3 regions of the Anaerosalibacter massiliensis genome follow, and region 3 is predicted to be linked to each of the others. Evidence: riboswitches for the same ligand, from Rfam matches in the RefSeq annotation. Region 3 holds a riboswitch; each other region holds the start of a gene.

Evidence for each region. Region 3 has a riboswitch for S-adenosylmethionine ahead of NSA23_RS09875 (O-acetylhomoserine aminocarboxypropyltransferase/cysteine synthase family protein). Riboswitches for the same ligand answer to the same signal wherever they lie in the genome.
Region 1: linked by a shared signal. The riboswitch ahead of metK (methionine adenosyltransferase) and the one ahead of NSA23_RS09875 (O-acetylhomoserine aminocarboxypropyltransferase/cysteine synthase family protein) in region 3 are both predicted to bind S-adenosylmethionine.
Region 2: linked by a shared signal. The riboswitch ahead of NSA23_RS14065 (methionine ABC transporter ATP-binding protein) and the one ahead of NSA23_RS09875 (O-acetylhomoserine aminocarboxypropyltransferase/cysteine synthase family protein) in region 3 are both predicted to bind S-adenosylmethionine.

The regions. Positions count from the first base shown of each region.
Region 1 covers NZ_JANJZL010000008.1:44,431-54,644, reverse strand. Annotated here, with positions in the region: gene NSA23_RS11465 (ComF family protein) at 1-306, opposite strand, end outside; gene recD2 (SF1B family DNA helicase RecD2) at 316-2,529, opposite strand; gene NSA23_RS11455 (hypothetical protein) at 3,340-3,918, opposite strand; gene NSA23_RS11450 (YvrJ family protein) at 3,978-4,121, opposite strand; gene NSA23_RS11445 (DUF2922 domain-containing protein) at 4,182-4,400, opposite strand; gene NSA23_RS11440 (DUF1659 domain-containing protein) at 4,432-4,653, opposite strand; gene NSA23_RS11435 (sigma-70 family RNA polymerase sigma factor) at 4,708-5,271, opposite strand; gene metK (methionine adenosyltransferase) at 5,465-6,652, opposite strand; SAM riboswitch class I at 6,742-6,856, opposite strand; gene NSA23_RS11425 (COG2426 family protein) at 6,916-7,389, opposite strand; tRNA gene NSA23_RS11420 (tRNA-Pro) at 7,596-7,672, shown strand; gene NSA23_RS11415 (tRNA lysidine(34) synthetase) at 8,404-9,117, shown strand; gene NSA23_RS11410 (rod-binding protein) at 9,168-9,503, opposite strand; gene flgG (flagellar basal-body rod protein FlgG) at 9,528-10,214, opposite strand, start outside.
Region 2 covers NZ_JANJZL010000013.1:45,466-55,679, reverse strand. Annotated here, with positions in the region: gene NSA23_RS14095 (dihydroorotase) at 1-503, opposite strand, end outside; gene NSA23_RS14090 (aspartate carbamoyltransferase regulatory subunit) at 506-937, opposite strand; gene pyrB (aspartate carbamoyltransferase) at 937-1,860, opposite strand; gene NSA23_RS14080 (spore coat protein) at 2,096-2,359, opposite strand; gene NSA23_RS14075 (hypothetical protein) at 2,376-2,615, opposite strand; gene NSA23_RS14070 (YkuS family protein) at 2,718-2,990, shown strand; SAM riboswitch class I at 3,088-3,186, shown strand; gene NSA23_RS14065 (methionine ABC transporter ATP-binding protein) at 3,305-4,309, shown strand; partial or broken gene NSA23_RS14060 (methionine ABC transporter permease) at 4,310-4,875, shown strand; gene NSA23_RS14055 (MetQ/NlpA family ABC transporter substrate-binding protein) at 4,889-5,689, shown strand; gene NSA23_RS14050 (HD domain-containing protein) at 5,716-6,312, opposite strand; gene NSA23_RS14045 (CDIF630_02480 family spore surface protein) at 6,457-6,654, shown strand; gene nifJ (pyruvate:ferredoxin (flavodoxin) oxidoreductase) at 6,680-10,210, opposite strand.
Region 3 covers NZ_JANJZL010000006.1:22,798-33,011, reverse strand. Annotated here, with positions in the region: gene NSA23_RS09910 (PTS fructose transporter subunit IIC) at 1-1,363, shown strand, start outside; gene NSA23_RS09905 (PTS sugar transporter subunit IIA) at 1,366-1,821, shown strand; gene NSA23_RS09900 (glycoside hydrolase family 38 N-terminal domain-containing protein) at 1,889-4,519, shown strand; gene NSA23_RS09895 (MurR/RpiR family transcriptional regulator) at 4,565-5,347, shown strand; gene NSA23_RS09890 (glycoside hydrolase family 1 protein) at 5,367-6,752, shown strand; gene NSA23_RS09885 (ROK family protein) at 6,766-7,671, shown strand; gene NSA23_RS09880 (phospho-sugar glycosidase domain-containing protein) at 7,677-7,778, shown strand; SAM riboswitch class I at 7,929-8,022, shown strand; SAM riboswitch class I at 8,082-8,185, shown strand; gene NSA23_RS09875 (O-acetylhomoserine aminocarboxypropyltransferase/cysteine synthase family protein) at 8,270-9,547, shown strand; gene NSA23_RS09870 (homoserine O-succinyltransferase) at 9,561-10,214, shown strand, end outside.

The sequences.
Region 1 (10,214 bases), on a different contig from region 3:
ATCTATATCTTTCATAATATTTTTTTCATATATAGTTTGAAGTAGTATCTCTCCTAAAGGTTTATATAAATATCCATAGTTCTCATATTTATATAGATATATTTTTTCTTTTATAAATTCATTATAAAAAAGTGAATAAATTGTTTTTTCTAAATATGACAGATCGATTTCCCTATTTAAATATTCAATATTATTTCTACAATAGGAACAAATATATCTATCTACATCATCTGTTTCAACATTACAAAGTAAACAAACTCCCCCTTCAGGAAACAATAACTCATTTATACCTTTAAAAAAGTTCATAAAAACCTCCTAAAAATAGGTCAATATTCTTTTCATTCTAAAATCTAATCCAGAATATCTCTTTGTAATCCTATTGTTTTGAATCATAATAGAAAGATACCTTTCCTCACCTACAAGTACTACTAATTCTTTTGCCCTAGTAATTGCTGTATATAAGAGATTCCTAGTAAGAAGCATAGGAGGCCCACTAGATATAGGTATAATAACTACTGGAAATTCGCTCCCTTGACTTTTGTGGACTGTTGTTGCATAAGCTAGCTTTAATTCATCTAATTGACCAAAATCATATTCTACTTCCTTTTCATCATCAAAAAGTACTTTAAGTATTTCAGCATCATTATCTATGTCTACTATAAATCCAAAATCCCCATTATACACTCCTTCACCTTTTTCCTTAACTACTCCATTTTCTATAATCTCCCATTCAGTAGTATAATTATTTTTTATTTGCATTATTTTATCTCCTACTCTAAATATTTCATCTCCTATTTTCTTTTCACTTTTCCCATATCCTTTAGGATTTAGTATTTCTTGAAGATGTTTATTTAATGAATTTGTACCTATATCTCCTTTTTTCATGGGAGTTAATACTTGAATGTCTTTTAGAGAATCATAGCCATTAAAATTTGGAAGCCTTCTATTACAAAGTCCTAATATAGTTTCAACTACTTCTTTTGGATTGTATTTAGGTATGAAATAAAAATCTTTTCCCTTTACATTTAAAGAAGGAAACTCTCCTTTATTTATTTTATGGGCATTGACTACTATCATACTTTCTTCTGCTTGTCTAAATATCTCATCTAATTTTACTACCTTAACTACTCCACTTTTTATAATATCCTTTAATACATTTCCTGGACCTACTGAAGGAAGCTGATCTATATCACCTATAAATATAACTCTGGTTCCTGGCATTATAGCTTTAAGTAGATTGTTCATAAGAATTATATCTACCATAGAAGCTTCATCTATTATAACTACATCTACATCTAATGGATTGCCCTCATCTCTTTCAAAACCCATTTCTTCTTCCATAAAAGAATATTCTAATAACCTATGAATAGTCTTTGCTTCTCTATCTGTAGCTTGACTCATTCTTTTAGCTGCCCTTCCTGTAGGAGCAGCTAGAGCTATTTTGAGCTTCTTTTCTTCAAAAAGTTTTATAATTGCATTTATAGTAGTGGTTTTCCCTGTTCCAGGTCCTCCAGTAATAATAAGCATTCCATTTTCTACAGATTCTTTTATAGCTTCTTTTTGCTTTTTAGCAAATACTATTCCCTCACTATCTTCTATTTTTTCAATTTCTTTTTCTACATCTATATCTAATTCTTCTAATTCTACTCTTGAAATCTCTACTATTTTCCTACTTACATTGGCCTCTGCCATATAAAAAGGCATATAATATATGAGTATTTCTCCATCAATATTTTCTAATTGAATTTCTTTCCTTATAGCTAAATCTCTTATAGATTCTTCCACTATCTCTTCTTCTATTCTAAGCATTTTTTTAGTATCTTCTATGAGTATATTTTGAGGAACATAAGTATGTCCATTACCTGACCATTTCATAAGTTTAAATTTTATTCCTGCTTCAATTCTATAGGGTGAGTTAATTGCTATTCCCATATTTCTAGCTATTTCATCGGCTTTTTTGAAGCCTATTCCAAACACATCTTCTGATAATCTATAAGGATTTTCAGTGATTATATTTATAGTGTCTTTTCCATATTTTTTATATATTCTAATACCATAAGCAGGAGTTATATTATATTGTTGCAAAAATACCATCACATCTCTTAATTCTCTTTGGTCTTCAAAGGCTTCAGAGATTTTTTTTACTTTCTTTTTCCCTATTCCCTCTATTTCTTTAAGCCGTTCTGGATGGTATTCTATTATTTCTAAAGAATCTTTGCCGAATTTCTCTACTATTTTTTTAGCTGTTTTTTTGCCTACATAAGGAATAAGGCCTGATGAGAGATATTTTTCTATTCCATCTAATGTATCTGGAGTTATTGTAGATATGCTTTCTATTTCTATTTGTTCTCCATAATTTGGATGATATACCATATCTCCAACTACCCTTACTGATTGACCTGTTTTTAGAAATGGATCATATCCTACAATTGTTATTGAATCTCCTTCTGCTTCTAATATAGCAACAATAAAACCATTAGATTCATTTTTAAATATTATCTCCTCTACAATTCCCTCTACAGTAACCAAGCCACTTTCCTCCAATTATCATCATATATTAAATAATATTATATCATAAAATATTGCCGTTACTTAAATATAGCTTATATTCTTTTTAATTTGTACTAATTCATAGATCTTCTTTTCATATAGTGCAAATTTGCAGGTTTTAAGATAATAAGCTTTCTTGCCAAAAAGTTTCTAATCAAAACTTTTTAAGTCAGTCCTATTATCTTAATATAATTCTTTTATAATAGTGCCAATCTACGGATTTTAAGATATTAGAATGTACACTTTCTTTTCACATAATGTCAATTTCCGCAAATAGAGATAAAAATTCGCTCCAAAAAAAGTTTTGATAAAATAGTATCTTCATAAAATAGAAAACGCTAAATATTTTCAAACTCGCTTCGCTCAAACAGTGAAAAATTCTTAACGCATTTTCTATTTTATTCAGATTATTTCATAGCAAAACTTTTTTAAGTCACTCACCTTTTATCTCTATTTGCTTTAATATTGTACTATTAGAATAAATATAGTTAGAAATAAAGAAATATCCCTAGGATTTTAAGGTATTAGGTCTGCTGACTTAAAAAGCCTTTGGGTAGAAAATAGAGACAAAGTTTTTCGCAAAACCCGTGAAATTAATTTTTAATCAACTTAGGAAATAACCATAATTTACAGTAGGGTTTTGTAAAATTTAAATCCTATTTTCTCCAAAGCTTTCTCGGAAGAAAAGTCTAATAACTTAAAATCCGTGAACTAGCACTATATGAAAAGAAGGTCTACTAAAACAGCATCTTAATAATAATACTAAATTTATTAATATATAAACCTGTCTTATTCTAAAGTTTCTTTAATCTTAAGCAATTCCTCCCGCAAAATAGCTATATCTCCTTTAGTTGCAGGTTTATTGTATTCATCATAAAAAGCTATAGTCTCATATATTCCCTTTTCTCTTTCATCATAAAACTTTCTTACTATTTCTCCATTATTAATATGTTTTTCGACAGTTTTCAAAGTATTCAGACTTTTGATTTTATAATTAGGTTTTAAAAAAATATTTACACCATTTAGTCCTTCTTCAATTTTATCTATATAATTTATATTTATATAGCCTAAAGCTCCATCATTTCTAGATATAGGTTTTCTCGTTTTAATTGGTATAAATATATTTTCTCTATTGAAGGGAATAGGAACTAAATTATTTACATTTAATAAATTGCCATAATGTTTTCTTGATTCCTTTAAATCTATTAAAAAATATTTACCTAGGCAATTTAAAAAACTCCTCAAGCTCTTATCTATATAAATCTCTCCACTTTTATAAGTATATATAGCTGTACAATTCCCTTTCATATTTAAATATACGGGAATGAAAGCCATCAATTCTTCTTCTACATATTTCCCTATATTCATAAAAATCCCTCCCTCGACTATTATAATAGAACACTAGTTCTAAGTCAAGAGAGGATTTTTTATTTTATACTAGTTATAACTTTAGATAGCTCGTTTATGCTTTCTGTTAAATCGTCTAATTTACCTTCTATTCTAACCAAAAGATAAATAGATATAACTATTGGAAAACCTAAATTAGCTATCTGAGTATAAATTTCCTCCATGATAACCTCCTTTCCTTAATTTAAGTAAACAGTGGTGGAGATATCTCCACCACTTACAAATTATATTTCCATTTCTTCAATAGTAGTTCTAATAATTCTGGCTCCTGTTGGCAATATAATATTCCCTCCTGCAGAGAAGAATACATTTGTATCTACAATAGTGTCCATAGTATTTCTTACTTCCTCTCCAGTTAAATCATCCTTTGGATCATCTACTGAAAAAGTTACCCTTCTATCTTCTTCATTTTTAAATATCATTTGCAATTTAGCATTCTCCATTAAATCACCTCCTTATATTATTTTCTTTTGATTACTCTTCTAGTAGTTCTACCTCTTCTACCTTCTTTACCTTTAGTAAAGGCATAGATTGAAGAGCTGATAGAGATTTTCCTACCTCATAAACATTTTCATTAGCTGCATCTACTTTAATCCTAGAATAAGTTTTAGATTTAACTATAGGTTTATCTCCATCCATTCCTCCATCTAGTTCCAATTTTAATTTGGAAGATTCCTTTAGTTCTGTAACTGCCATATTATCACCTCCTTCTACTTCTTATATAGAAATAAGGTGACAATCTTACTATTATTAAATATTTTTATTTATTATTTTTTTCATTTTTTCTACTGCTTTTGTTTTTGTATTTACTACTGTCCTATAAGATATATCTAATTCTTTACTAATGTCTACCATATTCATTCCTTTAATATAGTAATTTATAAAAATCTCCCTTTGTCTCTTACTAAGACTTGATAAACCTCTATATAAACTTTCTCGTTCCTGATTATTTATAGCAATTTCTAAAGGTCCGAATCCATCGTCTTTTATATAGTCTATAAATTCTTCACCATCATCTATTGTTTCATTTAAAGATAAAAGACTTTTCTCTTTATGCTTATCTAAATAATGATATTTGAGTTGTAATTTCACATATCCTAAAAACTTTGTTTCCTTTGAATTATCATAATTTTTAATACAACTGAGTATTATTTCATACCCTTCTTGTATAAAATCATCATATTGAGAGTAGTCATTGTAATACCTTTTTATAGAGCTTAAGATTAAAGGTTTCAATTTAAATAATAATTTTTCTTTAGAACTTCTATCTCCCTTCTTACCTAGAGTTACAAGACTTTCTATTTCTCTATACAAACATATCCTCCTAGTGGAAGACCGGCCTTCTAATATTGCTAGCAACTCTATATTACTCTTAAAAAAGGAAATAAAAAAAAGTAGAGTAAGCCATTCTACTTACTCTACTTTTACAATTTTTATATTACTTTATATATAAATACCGTACTTTAAATAAGTCTTTTACAAAAACTTATAGACTTTAAAAAACTCCTTATACTTCAAGACCTTCTTTTCTAAGTACTTCTGCCTTATCAGTTTTTTCCCACGTTAAGTCTAGGTCACATCTTCCAAAATGACCATAGCTTGCTAATTGTTTATATATAGGCTTTCTTAAATCTAATTTATCAATAATAGCTGCAGGTCTTAAATCAAAATGCTTTCTTACTAATTCTTCAATCTTTTCATCTTTAATTTTCCCAGTTCCAAAAGTTTCAACATATATAGATAATGGTCTAGCTACTCCTATAGCATAAGCAAGTCCTACTTCACATTTGTCAGCAAGTCCGGCTGCTACTATATTCTTTGCTACATATCTAGCTGCATAAGCTGCAGATCTATCTACTTTTGTTGAATCTTTTCCTGAAAAAGCTCCTCCACCATGTCTTCCATATCCACCATAAGTATCTACAATTATTTTTCTACCAGTAAGTCCAGCATCCCCCATTGGTCCACCTATTACAAATCTTCCAGTCGGATTTACGTAGTATTTAGTATTATCATCTATCATATCTTTTGGAACTATTTTCTTTATTACCTCTTCAATAATATCTTTTCTTATAGTATCTAAATCTACATCACTACTATGTTGAGTAGAAACAACTATATTTTCAATCCTTACAGGCTTATTGTCTTCATATTCAATGGTTACCTGAGTTTTCCCATCTGGTCTTAGATAGGGAAGTATACCATCTTTTCTAACTTTCGAAAGTCTTATAGATAGTTTATGAGCTAAGGCTATAGGCATAGGCATAAGTTCTTCTGTTTCATTACAAGCAAAACCAAACATCATGCCTTGATCTCCAGCACCTATTTCATCATATTTGTCTTCGCCATTTTCCTTATGTTCTAATGCTTTATCCACTCCCATTGCTATATCCGATGATTGTTCATTTATAGATGTTAGTACCGCACAAGTATCAGCATCAAAACCAAATTTTGCTCTTGTATATCCTATTTCTTTTATAGTTTTCCTAACAACTTTAGGTATATCCACATAACAATTTGTAGTAATTTCCCCTGAAACTAATACTAGTCCAGTAGTAACAGAAGTTTCACAGGCTACTCTAGCATTAGGATCTTCTGCCAAAATAGCATCTAATATGGCATCAGAAATTTGATCACAAACTTTATCTGGATGACCTTCTGTTACTGACTCTGATGTAAATAACCACTTTTTCATAAGAGTACCTCCTTAAATTTAGCATAATAGCTTAATTTATTCTAAAAAATAAATAAGCCCTTCCCAAAGGAAAAGGCAGACAAACTGTCACCTCATCTTTCAGAATTTAATTCTGTGGGATTTAGCACCGTCGTAAGCTTTTATACTTAGTTACAGGTTGCCGGGTTTCATAGGGCCCATTCCCTCCACCACTCTTGATAAGGTATCAAGATTTTGTATTCATTTATTTAATTGTATCACACTAAAAATTTTTAGTCAATTGACTAAAAAACTGATATAACCTTATAACTTAGACTAAATACTATAATTCCTGAAGTAATTACTCCTCCTATAATAGCAGCTAAAGCTTTATTAAAATCTATTTTAAGTAATGTTGCAGCTATACATCCAGTCCAAGCTCCTGTAGTTGGAATTGGTATAGCAACTAATATAAAAAGTCCTAATAAACTATATTTCTGTATTTTTTCTCTACTTCTTTTAAGAGTTCTTTTCTTAACCCATTTTATTAATTCAGAAAAAAGAGCAGTTTTTTCTAAATAATTCATTATTGGTCCTAAAAGTTTCAATAGGAAAGGTATAGGAATTATATTACCTATAATACTTAAAATAAAACTTTCTAATGGTGTAAAACCCAAGGAGATACCTAATGGAATAGCCCCCCTAAGTTCTACAAGAGGCATGGCAGCAACTAATATTACAGTTATTTCATCCTTTATCGTTTCTAATATATCCAACATATAATCCCCCTCACTACTACTAGTTTAATATATTCTACCCATTATAATAAATTCCTTTACAAAAAACAAAATAGTTTGAAATAGTTAGATATAATTAAATTTGACGAGATATCAATAGATATATAGCTATATTTTAACTTTTAGCTGTTTTTTATGCATTGCATTATAATCTAAAATCTCCTATAATAAAATAGTCGTCGGAATTACGGGGTGTGGCGCAGTTTGGTAGCGCACGTGGTTTGGGACCATGGGGCCGGGGGTTCGAATCCCTCCACCCCGACCATTTGTAAAAAAGAAGGATTGAAAATTCAATCCTTCTTTTTTTATACCCTATTTTATTTTTTATTATATACTATTTTATATATTATCAATAACCGGTTCAATTTATTTTAGCTTATACTTTCTTTTAACCTTGTACCAGCTCCAGCAAATACAAATAAAAATTCGCTCCAAAAAAAGTTTTGATGAAATAGTATCCTACCAAAAAATAAAATGCTAAATATTTTCAAACTCACTTGGCTGAAACAGTGAAAAATTTTTAACGCATTTTATTTTTGAGTCGGATTATTTCATAGCAAAACTTTTTTTAGTCGCTCATTTTTTATTTCTATTTGCTTAAAGATTGTATTATTTGAAAAAATACAGCTAAAAGTTTCAAAGTTAGAGTTTTTGGTTTAAAGAATTAGCGTAATTAAGAATTTTAGGTTATTGGATTTAACTGACTAAAAAGACTTTGATTAGAAAATAGAGACGAATTTTTTCATAAAACCTGTGAAATTGATTTTCAATCAATTTAGCAAAAACCCATTATTTACGTTAGAATTTTATGAAAAATTAAGTCCTATTTTCTTCAAAGCTTTTTCGGAAGGAAAGCCAATAACCCAAAATCCGTGGCTTGGCATAAACTAAAAAAGCATACAAATTTAGAAAAATAAATAGTGAAATATATGGACTACAATAGTATAATATATTTTGATATGTTTTTACTTACTTTCTATAAGAAAGGTTGATATAATGAAAAAAATTTTGGGACCTATGAGAAAAGCTATAGAAGATTTTAATTTGATAGATGATGGTGATAAAATCGGAGTTGGTGTATCTGGAGGAAAAGATAGTATGCTTCTTTTATATGCATTGAAACTTTATCAAAGATTTAGTCCAGAGAAATTTGAATTGGAAGCTTTTACAGTTGATTTAGGTTTTGAAGGCTTTGAAACAAAGGCCATTGAAAGCTATTGTGAAAGTATAGGAGTACCTTTCAATTTGAAAAAAACTAATATTAAAAATATAGTATTTGATACAAGAAAAGAAAAAAATCCCTGCTCTCTATGCGCAAATATGCGGAGAGGAGCTATTCACAACTCTTTAAAAGATAGAGGATTTAATAAACTAGCATTAGGCCATCATGGTGATGATGCTATAGATACGTTTTTCTTAAGTTTATTATATGAAGGAAGAATAAATACTCTTCCTCCTTTAACCTATTTAGATAGAAAAAAAATATATATTATACGTCCACTATTATATGTATCAGAACAGGATATAAAAAATTCTATAGAAAAAAATAATATTCCTATAGTAAACAATCCTTGTCCAGCTGACAAAAAAACCAAAAGAGAAGATATGAACAAATTAGTACATAAAATCTATAAAGAGGTTCCTGATGCTAGAAATAGGATACTTACAGCTCTAAATAATGAAAAAGGGCTTAGACTTTGGTTTAGCTAAAAAAGTAGTGGAAACCCCACTACTTTTTTTACAATATATTAATATATTTATTATATCTTAACTACATTTTTATTTTTAAAATCATCATAGAGAATCTTAGCTATTCCTATCCCATCTTCTTCACTATCAGACATTTTTTTAGCCATCTCTTCATCAAACATATCTTCAAATATTTTAGTAGCTGTACTTTTTTCTATAAGTCCATTGTCTGGAATAGTCTTTCTCATTTCTTTCAGCATCATATGAATAAAAACGGCCTCAAACTCCTTGCATACATCCATTAGCTCTTTATCCTTTTTATCTTCACTAGCATTTTGAATTCTCTTTTGAAGAATATCCTCATCTGTAGTCTTTTGCATTATAAAACTATTGGGAAATATCTCCATATCTTCACCCCGTTATTTCTCTAATTATCTTTTAAGATTTCCAATCAATTGAAGCATTTCATCGGAAGTTTGTATAGTTTTAGAATTTATCTCATAAGCCCTTTGAGCAGTAATCATTTTTACCATTTCATCTACTACTGCAACATTTGAAGACTCTAAATAACCCTGAGCTATTTTACTTTCCATTTCATTTGCACCTATAGGGATTTCTCCACCAGAAGCTTCTGTAGCCCTATAAAGGTTTGAACCTTCACTTAAAAGTCCTTCTGGATTCATAAACCTAACTAATTTTAATCTTCCTAAATTTACTGTCCTATCTGCCTCATCCTTTGCAGTTATATTTCCTCTTTCATCAATAGTTATATCTCCCAATCCACTCCTAATAACTATATCATTATTTGCATCATTTAAAACTCTATAACCTTCTGTAGTTACTAATGTTCCTTGATTTCTATCTATACTTAATTTAAAACTTCCATCTCTTGTATACCTTATATCTCCATTAGGAAGTTCTACTGCAAAAAAACCTTCCCCATTTATGGCTACATCATAATCACTTTGTGTTTCAATGAAACTACCATTTTTAAAATTTCTCTTAGTTGCTGTAGGCATGACACCATGACCTACTTCTAAATTCACTGGTCTACCTTCATCATCTACTATATTGTTTCTTCTCATACTTGTATAAAAAAGATCTTTAAATTCTGCTCT
Region 2 (10,214 bases), on a different contig from region 3:
TTTTCTTTAGCTTTTTTAAATGCTTCATACATTACTCCACTTTCCTGAACACCTTTTCCATCATCAGATAAAAACCTAATTTCTTTTCCTAGGCTATCTATATGTTCTAAAGTTTTTCCATCAAAGTCTTTAGTTATAGAAACAGTTTGATGAATATCTATTAAATTTAATTCCTCTGATTTTTTAAGTACATAATCCACCACTTCCATACTAGAACATATAGGATTTGTATTAGCCATAAGATTTACAAAAGTATATCCTCCTTTTAACGCCGCTTTACTCCCTGAGTTTAAATCTTCCTTATAAGTAAATCCTGGATCTCTAAAGTGGGTATGCATATCTATAAAAGAAGGCATAACCACTAAATTATCACAATGTATAGTCTTACAATCATAATTTAAATTTGAGCCAAAATCTTTTATCTTACCTTTTTCAATATAAATATCACCTTTAAAATCTTTATTAAAATCTACAATTCTAGCTCCTTTTATGAGTAAATTCAATTTTATTCCTCCCAAGTATCATAAATATGATCACAATACTCACATCTATATATTCCTTTGTCTTCATCTGTAAGAATAAATATATCCTTTATATTTCTTTCTGTAGAAGTTACACATCTAGGATTTTTACATTTTATTACTCCTTCTATTCTGTCTGGTAGGGAAAGACTAATCTTTTCTTTTATTTTTTCATTTTCAATAATATTTACTGTTATATTAGGAACTATAAAACCTAACATAGTTAAATCTAAATCCATGACATTTTCGATTTTTATCATATCTTTTTTCCCATGCTTTTTACTAGGAGAATTCATAATAAGTGCTACTCTACAATCTGCATTGTTTAATCCTAAATAATTAAATATTTTAAAACCATATCCTACCTTTATATGATCAATCACAATGCCATTTACAATACTATCTATATAAAGCATTACATCACCCCTAAAAGTTTTAATATTAAGGCCATTCTCACGTACATACCAAATTTAACTTGCTTAAAATAACAAGCTCTAGGATCGTTATCTACTTCATAACTAATTTCATTAACTCTTGGCAATGGATGCAATACTGTTAAATCTTTTCTTCCCATATTCATTTTTTTAGAATCTAAAATATAACTATCTTTAAGTCTTATATAATCTGCCTCATTAAAGAAACGTTCTTTTTGAACTCTAGTCATATATAGTATATCTAGACTAGATATAATGTCCTCTAATCGTTCAACTTCCATATATTTTATATTATTTTTATCTAATACTTCAGTTTTTATATAATTGGGTATTTTTAATTCCTGAGGTGAAATCAACACAAATGAATTATTTTCATATTTTGAAAGGGCTTTTATAAGTGAATGGACAGTTCTTCCAAATTTTAAATCTCCACAAAGTCCAATGGTTAAATTTGAAAATTTGCCTTTTGTATTTCTTATAGTTAAAAGATCCGCAAGTGTTTGAGTTGGATGCTGATGTCCTCCATCTCCTGCATTTATAATAGGAATAGGTGAATAAAATGAAGCTAATTTAGGGGCACCTTCTTTTGGATGTCTCATAGCTATAATATCTGCATATGAGCCTATAGTTCTCACTGTATCTGGAATGCTTTCACCTTTTTTTACAGAGCTTGAAGCAGCTTCTGAAAAACCTATTACATTACCTCCAAGTCTTAACATAGCAGATTCAAAACTCAATCTAGTTCTAGTACTAGGCTCGTAGAAAAGGGTTCCCAGTATTTTTCCATGACAAGAATCTATAAAACTATCTTGATTTGATATTATTTCATCTGCTAAAATAAATATTTCTTCTAATTCACTTTTAGTAAAATCTTCTGAACCAATTAAATGTCTACCTTTTAACATTTTATTACCTCCTTTTTTAGTCTCTCAGGACTAATTTAAAAGAAAAGGACCAGAGCATAAAAAAACCTTCCTAAAGGAAGGCATAGATGTAGCGAGGCTATTTTTTATGCTTCCCTTTCTGATCTCACAGTATCAGTTTAAAGGCCCTATTATTTTTATTTACAATATCATAGTTAAAGATATTTGTCAATAGGCTATAGAAATTTAAAAGGACTCCATCTGGAGTCCTTTTACTTTATTCCATTCCTGTAGAACCGCCACTTAGTCCACTTTTAACTTCTTGAATAGATTGCTGATCAGCTGTTGGTGCTGGTTTATAATAACCTTTTTGTTCTGCTATTTGAAATAATTGATATTGGAATTGTTCTGCTTCATTTCTCAATTGTTGTAATGTGCTTCTAAGTTGTTGATTAGCACATTCTGTTATGGCTCTAGAATAATAATCTATACTGGCCTTAGTACCAGATAATATATCATCTACCATTTCTTTTTCTTGCATAATATACCTCCTATTTTTATAATGAATTTATTAAATTTGTAGCAGTAGTTTTAGCGTCTTGACTTGATTGTTTAAACATTTGTTTTATTTGTTGATCTTGACATTGATTAGAATAAAAATCAAATTTTGTAGCCATAGTTTGATGACTACTAGCAATCTCCCTTATACTTTGTAGTTCTTGTTGATTTATATTACCTAGATTTAAGGTATTTTTTAAAGCCATAAAATTCTCCTTTCTATTCTTTTTATTTTTCATCCTTTAATATTTTGCTTCATTCTTATAGATTTATTCATGGCAAAAAAGACTTAAATATTAAAATAGAAAAGTGGCAATAATAATTTTAATGGAGGTGATTTAGTGGAAAAAAAAGTAGTAGTTGAAAACAATTTAACTCCCTATATAGATTTCTTGAAAGACTCTGGATATGATGTTTATACACTTTATAAAAATAAAAATTTAGAAAAAATAAATTCTCCTGAATATAGTGCTATAGTTGTTTCTGGAATTGATGTTTTAAGTACTAGTGGAGCAAATTATGAAAACCCACAAGTTCCAATAATTGAGGCTAAAGGCAAAACTCCTGAAGAAATATATGATCTTTTAGAAAACAAATATAATAATTTAAAGTAAAATAAAATTCATACTCTCTCTTGACAAAACATAATTTTAATAATAGAATGTAATCTAAAGTTGTATCCGAACTTCAATATATAAAAATAATGATAAACTCTTATCTAGAGTGGTGGAGGGACTGGCCCGATGAAACCCGGCAGCCTGCATTTATTTGCAAGGTGCTAATTCCTACGGTGTAACCGAAAGATGAGAGAGGATTTTAACCTCTTTCTTCTTAAAGAGGTTTTTTTATTTTTAAAAAAACCTGTGGAAAGAGGTTTTTCATATATAATATGATTTAATGCGTTAATTGCTTAAAGGAGTGGGTCTCATTGATAAAAGTAGAAAATCTATCTAAAATATATAAAAATAATAATGAAGAAATATATGCTTTAAAGGATATTAATCTTCAAATAAAAAAAGGAGAAATATTTGGAATAATTGGTTTAAGTGGTGCAGGAAAATCTACCTTAATTAGGTGTTTAAATAGGCTTGAAGAACCTAGTAATGGAAAGATTTTTATTGATGGAAGTGAAATAACTAATATTGATAATACAAGCTTAAGAGAAACAAGAAAAGAAATAGGAATGATCTTTCAACATTTTAATCTTTTATCTTCAAAAAATGTTTATAAGAATATTGCTTTCCCTTTAGAGCTAAAAGGATTAAGTAAAGAAGAAATAGATAAAAGAGTTAATACTCTTCTAAAATATGTTGAGCTAGAAGATAAAAAACTTGCTTATCCTTCTCAACTAAGTGGAGGACAAAAACAAAGGGTAGCTATTGCACGATCTTTAGCCAACAATCCTAAAATACTTCTTAGTGATGAAGGAACATCTGCCCTTGATCCCAAAACAACTAAATCTATATTAGATTTATTAGATAAAATTAGAAAAGAATTTGGACTTACTATTGTACTTATAACTCACCAGATGGAAGTTATAAAAGATATCTGCGATAGAGTAGCTATTATAGAAGATGGAAGGATAATTGAACTTAGTACAGTAGAAGAAATTTTTACTAATCCTAAAACTAAAACTGCCACTGAATTTATTTCTAATTTAAAATTAAATACTGAAGAAGAAATAGACTATGAAAGAAAACCTGGGAGCAAAATTTTAAGACTTAGTTTCTTAGGAGAAAATTCTAAAAAACCTATAGTTTCTAAAATGGTGAAATATTTTGATATAGATGTAAATATCCTTTCAGGAAATATAAATGAACTAATGAGTACAAGTATAGGAAATTTAATATTAGAAATATCAGGTAAATCTGAAGAAATTGAAAAGGCTATAGACTGGCTAAAAGATGAAGATATAAAACTGGAGGTGATTTAGATGTTAGAGCTTTTAATTCCATCTTTACTTGAAACATTATACATGGTATTTTTCTCTACTATTTTTTCTCTAACTATAGGTTTTCCATTAGGAATATTATTAGATCTTTTCCATTTATTATTTTAATGATATTAGTATTTCCACTTTCTAAGCTAATAGTAGGGAGTACTATCGGTACTACTGCCACTATAGTACCTCTTTCAATTGCTGCTGCTCCTTTTGTAGCTAGAGTCATTGAAACTGCCTTAAAAGAAGTTGATGGTGGAATAATTGAAGCTAGTTTATCTATGGGAGCTACAGTACCTCAGATAGTTTTTAAAGTACTTATTCCAGAGGCTATGCCTTCTTTAATTATGGGAGTTACTTTAACTATTATTAATCTAATTGGTTATTCAGCTATGGCTGGTGCAATAGGTGGAGGAGGATTAGGAGATCTAGCTATAAGATATGGATTATACAGGTTTGAAACAAATATTATGATAACTTCTGTAATAATTATTATAATTTTAGTACAAGGAATACAGATACTTGGAAATAAATTAGCTATATCTATAGACAAAAAATAAAGGAGGAGTTATTTTGAAAAAGAATATATTATTATTTCTAATTTTAATTCTTAGTTTTTCAATACTTACTGGATGTGGAAAAAGTAATAAAGAAGAAAACACTATAAAAATAGGAGTATCTCCTGTACCACATAAAGAAATTGTGGAAAATATTAAAGATGATTTAAAAAGTGAAGGAATAAATTTGGAGATAATAGAATTTATAGATTATGTGAAACCAAACTTAGCTTTAGCTGACAAAGAAATTGACGCTAATTTCTTCCAACATGAACCTTATATGAATGATTTTAAAAAAGAAAGAAATATTGATATTGCATCTCTAGGAAAAATTCATGTAGAACCTTTAGGATTATATTCATCAAGTTACAAATCTATTGATGAACTTAAAGAAGGTAGTACTATTGCTATACCAAATGATCCTACAAATGGAGGACGAGCTCTTTTACTTCTTGAAAAAAATGGTTTAATTAAATTAAATAAAGATTCTGGCCTTGCAGCTACAGAAAAAGATATAGAAGAAAATCCTAAAAATATTTCATTTAAACCAATGGAAGCTGCTCAATTGCCAAGAGTACTAAAAGATATTGATGGTGCTGTAATAAATGGAAACTATGCTATTGAAGCAGGTCTTACTCCAACAAAGGATGCTCTAATTTTAGAAGATAAGGATTCACCTTATGCAAATATTATTGCTATAAGAGCAGGTGAAGAAAAAGAAGAAAAATTTCAAAAATTAATAAAAACTCTTCAAAGTGAAAAAATCAAAAAATTCATTGAAGAAAAATATAATGGTGCAGTTATTCCTGGATTTTAACATTAAAAAACTTTAGGTGAAATACCCTAAAGTTTTTTAATGTATCCCTTTTCAACAGAATCCTCTATTAAGCTTTCCACAAAATCCCAAAGTTTTTTTGAACTTTTCTTTATAGGTTCACCTCTTTTTAGAACCTGTTCTTTTGAAATATTATACTTTTTCCAAGTTCCTCCACCAGAATAATAATTCATTAAGAAAGGTTGAAACCGATCCATACAATTGGCAAATAAAGATTCTTCTGTTTCCATTTCTTCAAATTCATCCCAAAGCTTTCTTATTTCTTTTTCTTTATCTTTTGGCAACATGCTAAAAAGTTTATCTGCGGCTTCTTTTTCTCTTTTAGTTTTATCCATATTTCCAATTTCATCATAACAGAAAGTATCACCTGCATATATTTCTACAAGATCATGAACTAATAACATTTTCATAACTTTATGTACATTTATATCTTCATCTGCATAATCAGAAAGTATCATAGACATCACTGCTATATGCCAAGAATGTTCGGCATCATTTTCCCTCTTAGACTTATTTATAAGGCTAGTTTCTCTAAATATACTTTTCATTTTATCTAATTCTATTATAAACTTTATCTCTTTTGCCAAATCTCTATCATTATTCATTTTACTTATCTCCTTCCTATGATTTTACTAAATCTTAGCTTTTATATCTTGACCCTAGTATATTTATATTATATAAAATATATTTTTAAATTTATAGTTTATTTTTTCTACATATACAAATAATAAATAATGAGGAGGGATAGAATGACTAAAAATAATGATAAAAATTTAAATATTAATATTAATAAGTTTAAAGAGAAAAAAATGTCTATCCCTATAGAAAATCAAACAACAGCAGCTTATTATGACATTAAGGGATTAAAGCCAGAATCAAGAGTACCAATTCCTACCTTAGAAGGAGTAATGAAAGCAAAAGAATGGGTTGAACAAAACCAGAAGTAGAATAAGAGCAAGGATATCCTTGCTCTTATTCTTTTTCTGAAAGCCCCTTATATATTTCATATCTTTCAGATGCATCCTTTTCAGCCTTTTCATATAACTCTTCTGCTAAATCAGGGAATGTTTTTTCTATTTGAGAATATCTCACTTCACCAAGTATGAAATCTTTAAAAGGTTTTTCTGGCTTTTTAGAATCTAATATAAATGGGTTCTTTCCCTCCATCTCTAATCTTGGATCGTATCTATATAGATGCCAATACCCTGACTCCACAGCCTTTTTTTCCTCTTCAACTGTTTTGCCCATACCTACCTTGATACCATGTGCAACACAAGGAGCATAGCATATTATAAGTGATGGACCTTTATAGCTTTCTGCTTCAGTTATGGCTTTTAGGGTTTGATTCATATTTGCTCCCATCGAAACTTGTGCTACATAAACATATCCATAGGTCATAGCCATTCTTCCTAGATCTTTTTTCTTTGTTACTTTTCCTGAAGAAGCAAACTTAGCTGCTGAAGCTGTTGGAGTAGCTTTAGATGCTTGCCCTCCTGTATTTGAATATACTTCTGTATCAAATACTAAAATATTTACATCTTCACCTGTAGCAATAACATGATCTAATCCTCCGTAACCTATGTCATATGCCCATCCATCTCCTCCAACTATCCATTGAGATTTTTTAACTAGAAAATCTTTTAATTTAAGTATTTCCTTAATAGTCGAATTTTTGTTGTATTCATTCTTGCTAATAATTTCTAATAATTTATTAGATACTTCTTTTGATTTTTCACCATCATCCATATAGTTTAACCATTCTTTAAATATATTTGTACATTCATTACTAATATTTTCTTCTATTCCAATTTCTATTAGATTAGCAAGTTTATCTCTTATCTGCTTTACAGCTAAATACATACCTAATCCAAACTCTGCATTATCTTCAAATAATGAATTTGCCCAACTTGGTCCTTTTCCTTCTCTATTTGTTGTATAGGGTATAGACGGTGCACTAGCTCCCCAGATGGATGAACAACCTGTAGCATTGGCTATCATCATTCTATCCCCAAAAAGTTGAGTTGCTAGTTTCAAATAAGCAGTTTCTCCACATCCTGCACATGCTCCATTAAATTCAAGAAGAGGCTTAGAAAATTGGCTTCCTTTTAACATAGTTTTACTCATTAAATTATCTTTATATTTTATATTATTAGCAGCATATTCCCAATTATCCACCTGTCTTTCAATTTCTTTTTCTGCTTTAACCATTACTAAAGCTTTTCCTGGTGCTGGACAAATATCTGCACAGTTTCCACATCCAGTACAATCAAGAGGACTCACTTGTATCCTGTATTCCAAACCTTCTAATCCTTTCCCAACAGCTTTTTTAGTTTCAAAGGTATTTGGCTTATTTTTTATCTCTTCTTCATCTAATAGGAAAGGTCTTATTACTGAATGAGGACAGATAAATGAGCATTGATTACATTGAATACATTTTTCTGTCTGCCATTGAGGAATAAGTACTGCTATACCTCTTTTTTCATATGCAGCAGTTCCCATAGGAAATGTTCCATCTTCCATATACCTAAATGAGCTAACTGGTAAATTATCTCCCTCTAATTTGGCCATAGGCCTTTGAATTCTCTTTACAAAATCTGGTTCGTCTTTTACTTCTTCTGTTTCTTTCACTATATCTATATTAGCCCAACTTTCTGGTATACTTACTTTTACAATACTATTAATTCCCTCATCTACTGCCTTATTATTCATTTCTACTACTTTTTCTCCCTTTTTTCCGTAGGTTTTTTCTATAAATTGTTTTAAATACTTTACTGCATCTTCTACTGGAATTATATTTGCTAATTTAAAAAAGGCAGATTGCATTATCATATTAATCCTTGTACCTAACCCAATTTCTTGAGCAATATTTTCTGCATCTATTATATAAAAATTTATATTGTGATCTTTTAAATATTTTTTAACATAATTAGGGAGTTTTTCTCCTAATTCATATTCTTCCCAAGGACAATTTAAAACAAAGATTCCTCCATCTTTCAGACCTTTTAATATATCGTAATGATATATATAGGATTTGTTGTGGCAAGAAATAAAATCTGCTTCATGGACTGAATAAGTAGACTTTATAGGTGTTTTCCCAAATCTTAAATGGGATATGGTTGTTCCTCCTGATTTTTTGCTATCATATGAAAAATATCCTTGAGCATATAACGGTGTATTATCTCCTATTATTTTTATTGCCATCTTATTTGCCCCTACAGTGCCATCTGATCCTAATCCCCAAAACTTACATTTGATAGTTTCCTTTGGTGATGTATCAATAAAATCTTCCACTTCTAATGATGTATGAGATACATCATCATCTATACATATAGTAAATCTATCTTTTGGCGTATCTTTTTTTAGATTTTCATATACAGCTATAATATCAGCTGGCACAGTATCTTTTGAGCCTAGTCCATATCTACCTCCTACTACTATAGGTTTTATATCCGAATTATAAAAAGCAGATCTTATATCTAAATATAAAGGTTCTCCTAAAGCTCCTGGCTCTTTTGTTCTATCTAAAACCGCTATGCTTTTTACTGTCTTTGGCAAAACATTATGGAAATGTTTTACTGAAAAAGGTCTATATAATCTAACCTTTACAAGTCCTACTTTTTCTCCTTTATCTATTAAATAGTCTATAGTTTCCTCTATAGTTTCACAAACAGAACCCATAGCTACTATGATTCTTTCTGCTTCTTCATGACCGTAATAATTGAAAAGCTTATAGTCCCTTCCTGTAATATTATTTATCTCATTCATATAATTTTCTACTATTTCTGGCAATTTTTCATAGTAAGGATTAGAAATTTCTCTACCTTGAAAATATATATCTGGATTTTGTGCAGTACCTCTGACTACAGGTCTTTCTGGATTTAAAGATCTATTTTTAAACTCCTCGATCGCTTCATAATCTATTAAATTCTTTAATTCATCATATTCTATAACTTCAATCTTCTGTATTTCATGACTAGTCCTAAACCCATCAAAAAAATGTAAAAAAGGAACTCTTCCACTTATTGCACTTAAGTGGGCTACTCCTGACAAATCCATAACTTCTTGAACACTACTAGAACATAGTAATGCAAATCCAGTTTGTCTTGTTGCCATTACATCTTGATGATCTCCAAAAATACTTAGAGCATGGGTTGCTATTGCTCTGGCACTTACATGAAACACTCCTGGAAGGAGTTCCCCAGCCATTTTATACATATTAGGAATCATAAGTAATAACCCTTGTGAAGCAGTATAAGTTGTTGTCAAAGCTCCCCCTTGTAGCGAACCATGAACGGCCCCTGCTGCTCCTGCTTCCGATTGCATTTCTACTACTTTAATCCTTTGATTAAATATATTTTTCTTTCCCTTGCTAGACCATAAATCAACTAACTCAGCCATTGGTGAAGAAGGAGTAATTGGATAAATAGCTGCTAATTCCGTAAATGCATAGGAAATATAAGCAGCTGCTTCATTTCCATCCATAGTTTTCATTCTTCTCGTCATATAA
Region 3 (10,214 bases):
TATAAAAGTTGAAACAAATGGAACTATAGGAGCAGAAAATGTTTTAACAAAAGAGGATATTGAAGATTCAGATGTAGCAATAATAGCTGCTGATATCAATGTGGAGCTTGTAAGATTTACAGGTAAAAAGATATATCAAACTAAATCTATAGAGGCTATAAAAGATTCTAAAGTACTTATAAATACAGCTCTTGAAAGTGGAGAAATTTTCGGTAAAAAAGGAACTAAAGTTGGAGATATAACATTAGGAAAAACTAAAGAAGATGGAGTTATCAAACATCTTATGAATGGTATATCATACATGATACCTATGTGTATAGCAGCAGGACTTATACTTGCTATAGCGAATGTATTTGCATTTCAAAAAGATGAGCTAGGCAGAATAGTAAATTGGGGATTTGACACATCCACAACTATGGGATTTTTTATGTCTAAAATGTTCCAAGTAGGGCAGGTTGGTTTTAAATTAATGATACCTTTGTTTGCTGGTTTTGTTGCAAAATCTATAGGAGATAGACCAGCTATAGCTCCAGCCATGATAGGAGCATATATAGTAAATGATCCTGAAATATTAGGAACTGAAGCAGGAAGTGGATTTATAGGAGCTATTATAGTGGCATTTATAGTAGGATATATGATAAAAGGTTTAAAGAAAATAAAATGGCCTAAAATATTGCAACCACTTGTACCTATAATGATATTACCACTTATAGCAACATTTGCAATATCAGTAATAGTGTTATTTGTAATAGGTAAACCTATAGCTGGAATAATGAATGGATTATACGATGGACTTACATATCTTAACAATACTCATGCATCAGCGCCTATAATAATGGGAGCTATAATAGGTGCCATGATAGGATTTGATTTAGGTGGACCAATAAATAAAACAGCATTAATATTTGGTACAACTATATTTACAGATACAGTTACTAAATATGGAATTCAACAAGCTAATTTTGTTCCAGGCACTGCAGCACAGGCAGCAATATCAGTAGCACCTTTAGGTGTTTGGTTAGCGACTATACTATTTAAAGATAAATTTACATCTACAGAAAAAGTATCTGCTAATGCAGCATTTGCTATGGGAATGGTAGGGGTTACAGAGGGTGCTATACCTTTCGTAGCATCGGAACCTGTTAAAATGATAGTAGCTAATGTTGCAGGTTCAGCAGTTGCAGGAGCATTGGTAGCAAAGTTTGGATGTAAATTTTATGGTGGTATAGGTTCACCTTTAGGGACTATAGTAGGATATATAGAACAACCAATTCCAATAATAACATGGGTATTTTCCATATCCGTAGGAGTTCTTGTTACAGCACTTATTATAGGATTTAGTAGAAAGAAGGTAGAAGGTTAAATATGAATAAAGAAGTATTTGACATAGAACATATATATTTTGACAATAATTCAGAAACGAAAGATCAGGTATTTGAAAGATTTGCTAGTGTAGCATTTAAACAAGGATATGTAAAATCAAAAGAGGATTATTTAAAAGGTTTACATCAAAGAGAAGATGAAGTTACTACTGGGTTTAAAGATGGAATTGCTATACCCCATTGTAAAAATTCTACAGTTATAAAGCCAGGAGTATTCTTAATAAAATTGAGTAATCCAATAGAATGGAATTCTTTAGATGGAAAACCTATAAAAGTTGCATTTGGTCTTGCTATACCAGAAGATGGAAATGCTCAACATCTTAAAATACTAAGTTCTATTGCTAGAAAATTAATAGATAATGAGTTTGTTAATATGCTTTTAGAAGAAGATGACACGGAAAAACTTTATAATATTGTAAGTTCAATAGAAATTAAATAAAAAACTAAACTTTCCTCCTTTACTAGTGTAATTATTAGTTTAGGAGGTTTATAAAAAGGAGGAAAAAGTGAAAAAAATACATGTAATAGCACATACACATTGGGATTTTGAATGGTATTTTTCTGCAAATGAATCTTTAATACAATTGATATATCATATGGATGAAGTTTTGAAAGCTTTAGAGGAAGGGATTATTGATTATTATCTTCTAGATGGACAACTTAGTATTTTAAAGGATTATTTAGAAGTATGTCCAAATAAAGAAGATAGGATAAGAAAACTTATATCCACTGGCAAATTAATAACTGGACCATGGTACACTCAAACAGATCAGATGATAATATCTGGAGAATCTATTGTAAGAAATTTAAAAATAGGAATAGATATGGCAAAAGATTTAGGTGGATATATGAATATAGGGTATGTACCAGACTCATTTGGTCAAAGTATAGATGCTCCACAAATATATAATGGGATGGGTATAGATAAAGTAGTGTTTTGGAGAGGAATAACAAAGGAAATATCCCCATATAGAGAATTTTGGTGGAGTAGCGAAGATGGAAGTGAAGTTCTAGCATACAATATAAAAAATGGTTATTTCATAGGTGGAAATCTAATATATTCAGAAGATGAAAAATGGTTAATGGAAACTATTGAAAAAGATACAATATATAATAATATTCCTCTGCCAGTGGGAGGAGATCAAAGGTATGTAGACTTTAATTTAAAATCTAGAATAGAGGAATTTAATAAAAGATTAAAGGGAAAGTATTATCTCAAAGAAAGTACTTATGAAAAAATGTTTGATGATATTTTGGCAGAAGATAAACCCTTGAATAAAATACAAGGAGAATTTTTATATAGTGAAGATTCAAAGATACACAGATCTATATATTCTTCAAGATATGACCATAAATATTTAAATGATAAAGTAGAAAGAAGATTAATATATCAAGTAGAGCCCTTAATGGTAATAGGAGAACAATTTGGAATAGAGTATAAAAACCAATTAGTACAAAATATATGGGAAGTGATACTTAGAAATCATGCCCATGATAGTGCTGGAGGATGCAATACAGATAAAACAAATAAAGTAATATTAAGTAGATATGAAAAAGCAGAACAGATGTCTTACTCTACAGTAGATTATCTTGTTAGAAAAATAAGTGAATCTAGAGTTGATTCGAAAAAGAATGATATAACAATATTTAACACATTACCTTATACAAGATACAAAGTAATAAAGATTGAAGTTAGTACAAAGGATAAGAATTTCGCACTATTTGATGGTGAAGATAAAATAGAATACCAGGTGCTTAATAGAACAAAAGAATATAGTGGTGTTATAAGTAGAAACAAGGAAGATTATAAAAAAGATTTATATTATTATGTAACGAAAATAGCTTTTCCTATAAGCTTAAAGCCTATGGGGTACAAGACTATAAAGTTAGTAGAAGGAGAACAAAGCTTTACGGAAACAGAAGCAAATGTAGACAATTATATAGAGAGTGAAAAGATAAAGATAGAATTAGAAAACGGAAAGATAAATATAATAGATAAAGAAAAAAACAAAATATATAAAGATGCCATATATATAGAAGAATCAGGAGATGAAGGAGATACTTATGACTATTCTCCTCCGTATAATGATAGAATATATAAATTTGATTTTAAACATAGTATCATAGATACAAAACATGGAAAATATGTGGATGTTATAAGATTAAAAGGCAATTATGAATTACCTAAGGACTTAGAAAGTAGAAAAAAAGATTTAATAGATAGTTATGTAGAGTATGATTTACAAATAGAGCTTACAAAAGATTCTAAACTAATAGAATGCAATATGAAAATAAACAATAATGTAAAAGATCATAGAATGAGGATAATATTTAATACTGGTATAAAATCAAAATATTCTTATGCAGATACACCTTTTGGCTATATAAGAAGGGAGACGGTACCTAAGCATATAGATGATTGGAGAGAAATAGGGTGGAAGGAAGAACCAACTCCTATATATCCAATGTTAAGCTATGTAAATCTTAATGAAGATGAAAACAGTTTTACAGTAATGTCAAAGGGCATTAAGGAATATGAAATAGTAGGTGATAGAAAAGACAAAGTAGCTCTTACTTTATTTAGAAGTGTAGGATATTTAGGAAGACCAGAACTTTTAAGAAGACCAGGAGTTGCCTCGGGAAATCAATTTAAGTACATAGAAACGCCTGATAGCCAATTATTAAAACAGTTACATTTTAAATTTGCTATAGATTTAGACAGGAAATTTTCTCCATATAAAATAAAGAAAAAGTATATAAATTATTCTATATCTACACCGTATTATCAAATACAAGAGTTAAATAAGTTTACTAATACATTAAAATACTTTGTAAGCAATAAATTATCCCATAAACTTCCCAATGAATTTAATCTATTAGATATGGATGAGATAGATGGTATAATAGTAAGTGCCATTAAGAAAAGCGACAATGGAGATGGGTATATATTGAGATTATACAATCCTTCAAAAGAATTTATCAAAAATGGAGGAAATATAAAGATAAACAAAACCCTAGAATCTATCGAATTGATAGATATGAAAGAAGATAAGATAGAAAGTATAAAGGGTTCTAATATCCTAAATATAGGATCATTCAATCCTAAGGAGATAAAAAACTATAGAATAAGGATGTAAAATATAATCTGTTACTTTGAGGTGAAGAAATTGGGGAAAAATTTAATGTTGCTTATAGAAAGTATGAAATTGGAATTTACTAATGTAGAGACTGTTATAGCACAACATTTTTTAAACAGAGGAGAGTCTCTTACCATAAGTGAGTTATCTCAAAAATTAAACGTATCTGAAGCATCTATAACAAGATTTTCTTCGAAACTAGGATTTAATAATTATAAAGAACTGATATATGTATATAATCAAGAACTAAAGATTAAATCCAATAACAATATAGTTTCAGATAATTTAATGATAAACGGATATATGGATATAATTAGGCAGGTTGTAGAAAAAGTAGATATAGAATCTATAAAAAATATAGCAAATTTAATATGTACTCATAAAATAATACATGTTTTTGGTTTGGGACTAAATGGAATAGTAGGTTCAGATTTGAAATTTAGACTAGTCAGAGTTGGAAAATATGTAGAGGTAGTGTCAGATGCGAAATCTATGCAGATGGTGGCTTCTATATTAGAAGAAGATAATTTGGTCTTGGCTTTAACTTTGAGAGGAAAAAATCTTGAGATGTTAGAAAGTATAAAAGTAGCTAAAAAAAATGGAGCTAAGGTAGTGTTGATAACTGGGAGCGAAGATTCGCCAATTATAGAATATGCGGATTATTATGTACTTACAGCTAATTTAGATCATGAGGATTGGGTAGGAAGCATATCAGCTCAGATACCTATGTTAATTGTTATAGATATGATATTTTCCGAATATATATTAAGAGATAAAGATTTGGTAGAAAGATGGTTAGATACAGAAAAAGCAGTTTTTTGTAAATAAAATTAAGGAGAGTAATGAAATGAAATATAATTTTCCAAAAAAATTTCTTTGGGGAAGTGCAGCATCAGCTCCCCAAACAGAAGGAGCATGGAATATAGATGATAAGGCACCAACCATATGGGATTATTGGTATGGAAAAGATAGGACAGCCTTTTTTAATGGAATAGGACCTGAAAAAGCATCTAATTTTTATGAAATGTATAAAGAAGATATAGCTAATATGAAAGCTATAAATTTAAATTCCTATAGAACTTCTATATCTTGGGCTAGATTGTTGCCAGATGGTAGAAATATAAATCCTAAGGCAGTAGAATTTTATAATAATTTAATAGATGAGATGATAGATAATGATATAGAACCTATTATAAATCTTTTCCATTTTGATATGCCTATGCTAATGCAAAATAAAGGTGGATGGGAAAGTAGAGAAGTTGTAGAAAGCTTTGCTCTCTATGGAAAAAAAGCTTTTGAGATTTTTGGAGATAGGGTCAAGAAGTGGATAACATTTAATGAACCTATAGTGCCAGTGGAAGCCGGATACCTTTATAAAATGCATTATCCTTTAGTAACCGATATGAAAAGGGCAGTTCAAGTTGGATACAATACTATGTTATCTAGTGCAAGGGTTATAGAGGAGTTTAGAAAACTTAAATTAGATGGAAAGATAGGGATAGTATTGAATTTAACACCCTCATATCCAAGAAGTAACGATAAGGAAGATTTAAAATCGGCTAATCTAGTAGACCTCATGTTCAACAGAAGTTTTCTAGATCCATCAGTTTTAGGAGAATATCCAAGTGAACTTATAGAATTTTTAAAAGAAAATGATTTAACTCCAGAGTGGAAAGAGAAAGATTTAAGAATAATAAAGAAAAACACAGTAGATTTCTTAGGAGTAAACTACTATCAGCCAAGAAGAATACAAAAACGAGAAACACCTAAAGATACAGAAAGTTTAATGCCTGAAGATTTTTTTGAATATTACATATGGCCAGAAAGAAGAATGAATGTATATAGAGGCTGGGAAATATATGAAAAGGGATTATATGATATAGGCATAAATATAAAAGATAATTATAAAAATATTCCTTGGTTTGTATCAGAAAATGGAATGGGAGTAGAAAATGAAGAAAGGTTTATAGATGAAAATGGAATGGTTCAAGATGATTATAGAATAGATTTTATAAAGGAACATTTAAAATGGCTTCATAAAAGTATAGAAGAAGGTTCAAATTGTTTTGGATATCATCTATGGACATTTATGGATAATTGGTCATGGTGCAATGCTTATAAAAATAGATATGGCTTATATAGAGTTGACTTAGAAAATAATTTCAAACGAAGCCTAAAGAAAAGTGGACTTTGGATAAAAGAAGTAGCAAAAAATAATGGATTTGATGATTAGAAAGGAATAAAAAATGGATAAAAAAATCATAACTTTTGACATTGGTGGAACTAACATCAAATACGGTATGGCAGATAAAAAAGGAAATATTTGTTATAAGGGAAAATACCCTACACCAAAAAAACTAGATGATTTTTTAAATAGTATAAAAAAAGTAGTAGATAGTTTAAAAATAAAAATAGATGAGAGTAAAATAGATGGTATAGCTATGAGTGTTCCCGGTGCTGTAAATAATAATACGGGGATTATAGAAGGGGCTAGCGCAGTACCTTATATTCATCATTGTAATATGAGAGAGTTAATTACTAAGACAACTGGATTTAAAGTATCATTTGAAAATGATGCAAACTGTGCAGCTTTAGCAGAAGTATGGAAAGGCTCTGGAAAAGATGTTAATGATGCCCTATTTGTAATATGTGGTACTGGAATAGGCGGTTCAATAATAAAAAATAAAAAAATTCATACTGGGAAAAACCTTTATGGTGGAGAATTTGGATACATGATAATGGATAGAGATTTTGAAACAGGAAAATTTAAAAATTGGAGTGAAACTTCTTCTACATCATCTATAGTTAGAAATGCAGCCAGACTAATGGGAATAAGTCCAAGAGATTTAAATGGAGTTAGAGTGTTTCAATTGGCGGAGGAAGGAAATAAATATTGCATAAAGGCGATAGAAACATTTTATCAAAATTTTGCAACTGGTTTATATACACTTCAATATATTTATGACCCAGAAGTTATAATAATAGGTGGTGCTATAAGCGAGAGGGAAGATTTAATAGATAAAATAAATGAGAAATTAGAATTTTTAAAAGCTCATATAGATATAACTACTATTTTGCCCACTATAAAAAAATGTGAATATGGAAATGATGCGAATTTAATAGGTGCAGTATATAATTACATTTTGAATTAAAGCCTATGCCTAATAGTGGCAAAACAAGTGTAGTAGGTAAAGTTGCAGATGAAGAAGTATATTTATTAGATAAAATTAGACCTTTGCAAAAGTTTAGATCAAAGTAGATGTGTGTCAATGGGATGTTTTGTTTGGCATATCTTAAAATTTAGATGATTAAAATAAGTCTAAAAGAGATAATATAAATTTTTGAATTTAAATATTCCTTGACATATCTTATACTTGATGTTAATATGTTTACAACAATTAAATAATATAACTTATCCAGAATTAGGGTAGAGAATTAGCTCGTTGACCCTATACCAACCTGTTATATTTTTAATAAGGTGGTTCTGCTAATGTCGATAAGATGGATGATAAAAAGAGATTAAATCCTTCCTAAGACATTAGGAAGGATTTTTTGATGGATAATCTTATCAAGAGAGGTGGAGGGACTGGCCCTATGAAGCCCGGCAACAACCAGTTTAAACTGGAAATGTGCCAATTCCTGCAGCCATTGGCTGAAAGATAAGAAGGTCTTATTTTCATTTATTTATTTAGACACTTCTTATTTATAGAAGTGTCTTTTATTTTTTAAAAATTGAAAGGAGAGATATACATGAAAAAAGATTGTAAACAAGGAACAATATGTGTTCAAGGAGGATATTCTCCAAAATCAGGAGAGCCAAGGGTGCTTCCTATTTATCAAAGTACAACATATAAGTATAAAGATCCTGATCAACTTGCAAATATATTTGATTTAAAAGAAGAAGGCCATATGTATTCAAGGATAAGCAATCCAACTGTTGCTGCCTTTGAGGAAAAGATAAGTCAACTTGAAGATGGAGTAGGAGCATTAGCCACTTCGTCAGGGCAAGCAGCTACAACTATTGGAATACTAAATATATGTGGACAAAATCAACATATCTTGGCTTTATCCACATTGTATGGTGGCACTTATACATTGTTATCCACAACTTTAAAAAAATATGGTATAGAAGTAACTTTTATTGATCCAAATATGGATGTGGAGGAAATACTAAATTATTCTAAACCAAATACTAGGGCTATATATGCAGAAACTATAGGAAATCCTGCATTGAATGTTTTAGATTTTGAAAAATATTCTAAGGTAGCAAAGACATTAGATATACCTTTTATTGTTGACAATACATTTCCCACTCCATATCTTTGTCAGCCTTTTAAACATGGAGCCAATATTATAATCCACTCAGCAACTAAGTATATAGATGGCCATGCAAATAATATAGGTGGTGTAATAATAGATGGAGGTAATTTCAATTGGGATAATGGGAAATATCCAGAGTTTACAGAACCTGATGAAAGCTATCATGGTATTAGATATTATAAAGAGTTTAAAGAAAAAGCATATATAACAAAAGCCAGAACCCAATTATTAAGAGACATAGGTTGTTCTCTAAGTCCTTTTAACAGCTTTATGTTTAATTTAGGGTTAGAAACCCTTCATTTAAGAATGGAAAAACATAGCCAAAATGCTTTAAAGTTAGCTAAATACTTAGAAAGTCATGAAAAAGTTTCTTGGGTTAATTATCCTAAATTAGAAAGTCATCCTGACTATGAATTAAGTCAAAAATATTTACCTTTAGGTGGAAGTGGTATACTTACTTTTGGAATAGAAGGAGGAAAAGCTGGAGCTAAAAAATTTATGACTAATTTAAATCTTGTTTCTTTAGTCGTCCATTTAGGTGATGTAAGGACTTCTGTACTTCATCCTGCTTCAACTACCCATAGACAACTTAGTACTAAAGAGTTGAAAAAGGCTGGAATTAAAGAAGACATGATAAGAGTATCTGTAGGAATAGAAGATATTTCAGATATAATAGAGGACTTCCATAGTGCTTTAAGTTTAATTTAAAAAGGTGATAAAAATGAGTATTTATTTAGAAAAAAATGTTTTAAATTTAGAAAAAGAGAAAAAAGTTCCCAAAATAGGGATTTTAAATTTAATGCCAAATAAAATTGAAACGGAAATACATTTTTTAAATCTTTTATCCCAAGTTTCTATAGATATTTATATATATTTTATTCGTCTTGAAAGTTATATTCCTAAAAATTGTAGTTTTAAGTATTTAAAAGATAATTATATAACTTTAAAAGATATAGAAAATGATTTTTTAGATGGATTGATAATAACAGGTGCTCCTTTAGAATTAAAAGAGTTTGAAGATGTAGAATACTGGCAAGAACTTAGTTCTATAATGGAGTTTTCTAAAAAAAATATAAAATCCACCATATATATATGTTGGGGAGCTTTAGCTGGATTTTATTATCATTATGGAATACCTAAATATAATTTGGAAGAAAAGGTATTTGGAGTCTTTCCACACAATGTTCTTAATAAAAATCATAGATTATTGAAAGGTTTTGATGATGAGTTTCTAGTTCCTCATTCTAGATATTCATTAGTGAGAGAAGAAGATATAAGAAAAGAGAAAGGTCTCGAAATATTATCAACTTCAGATGAAACAGGAATATTTTTAGTATCTGATAAAGGTTGTAATAAAATTTTTTTAACTGGTCAT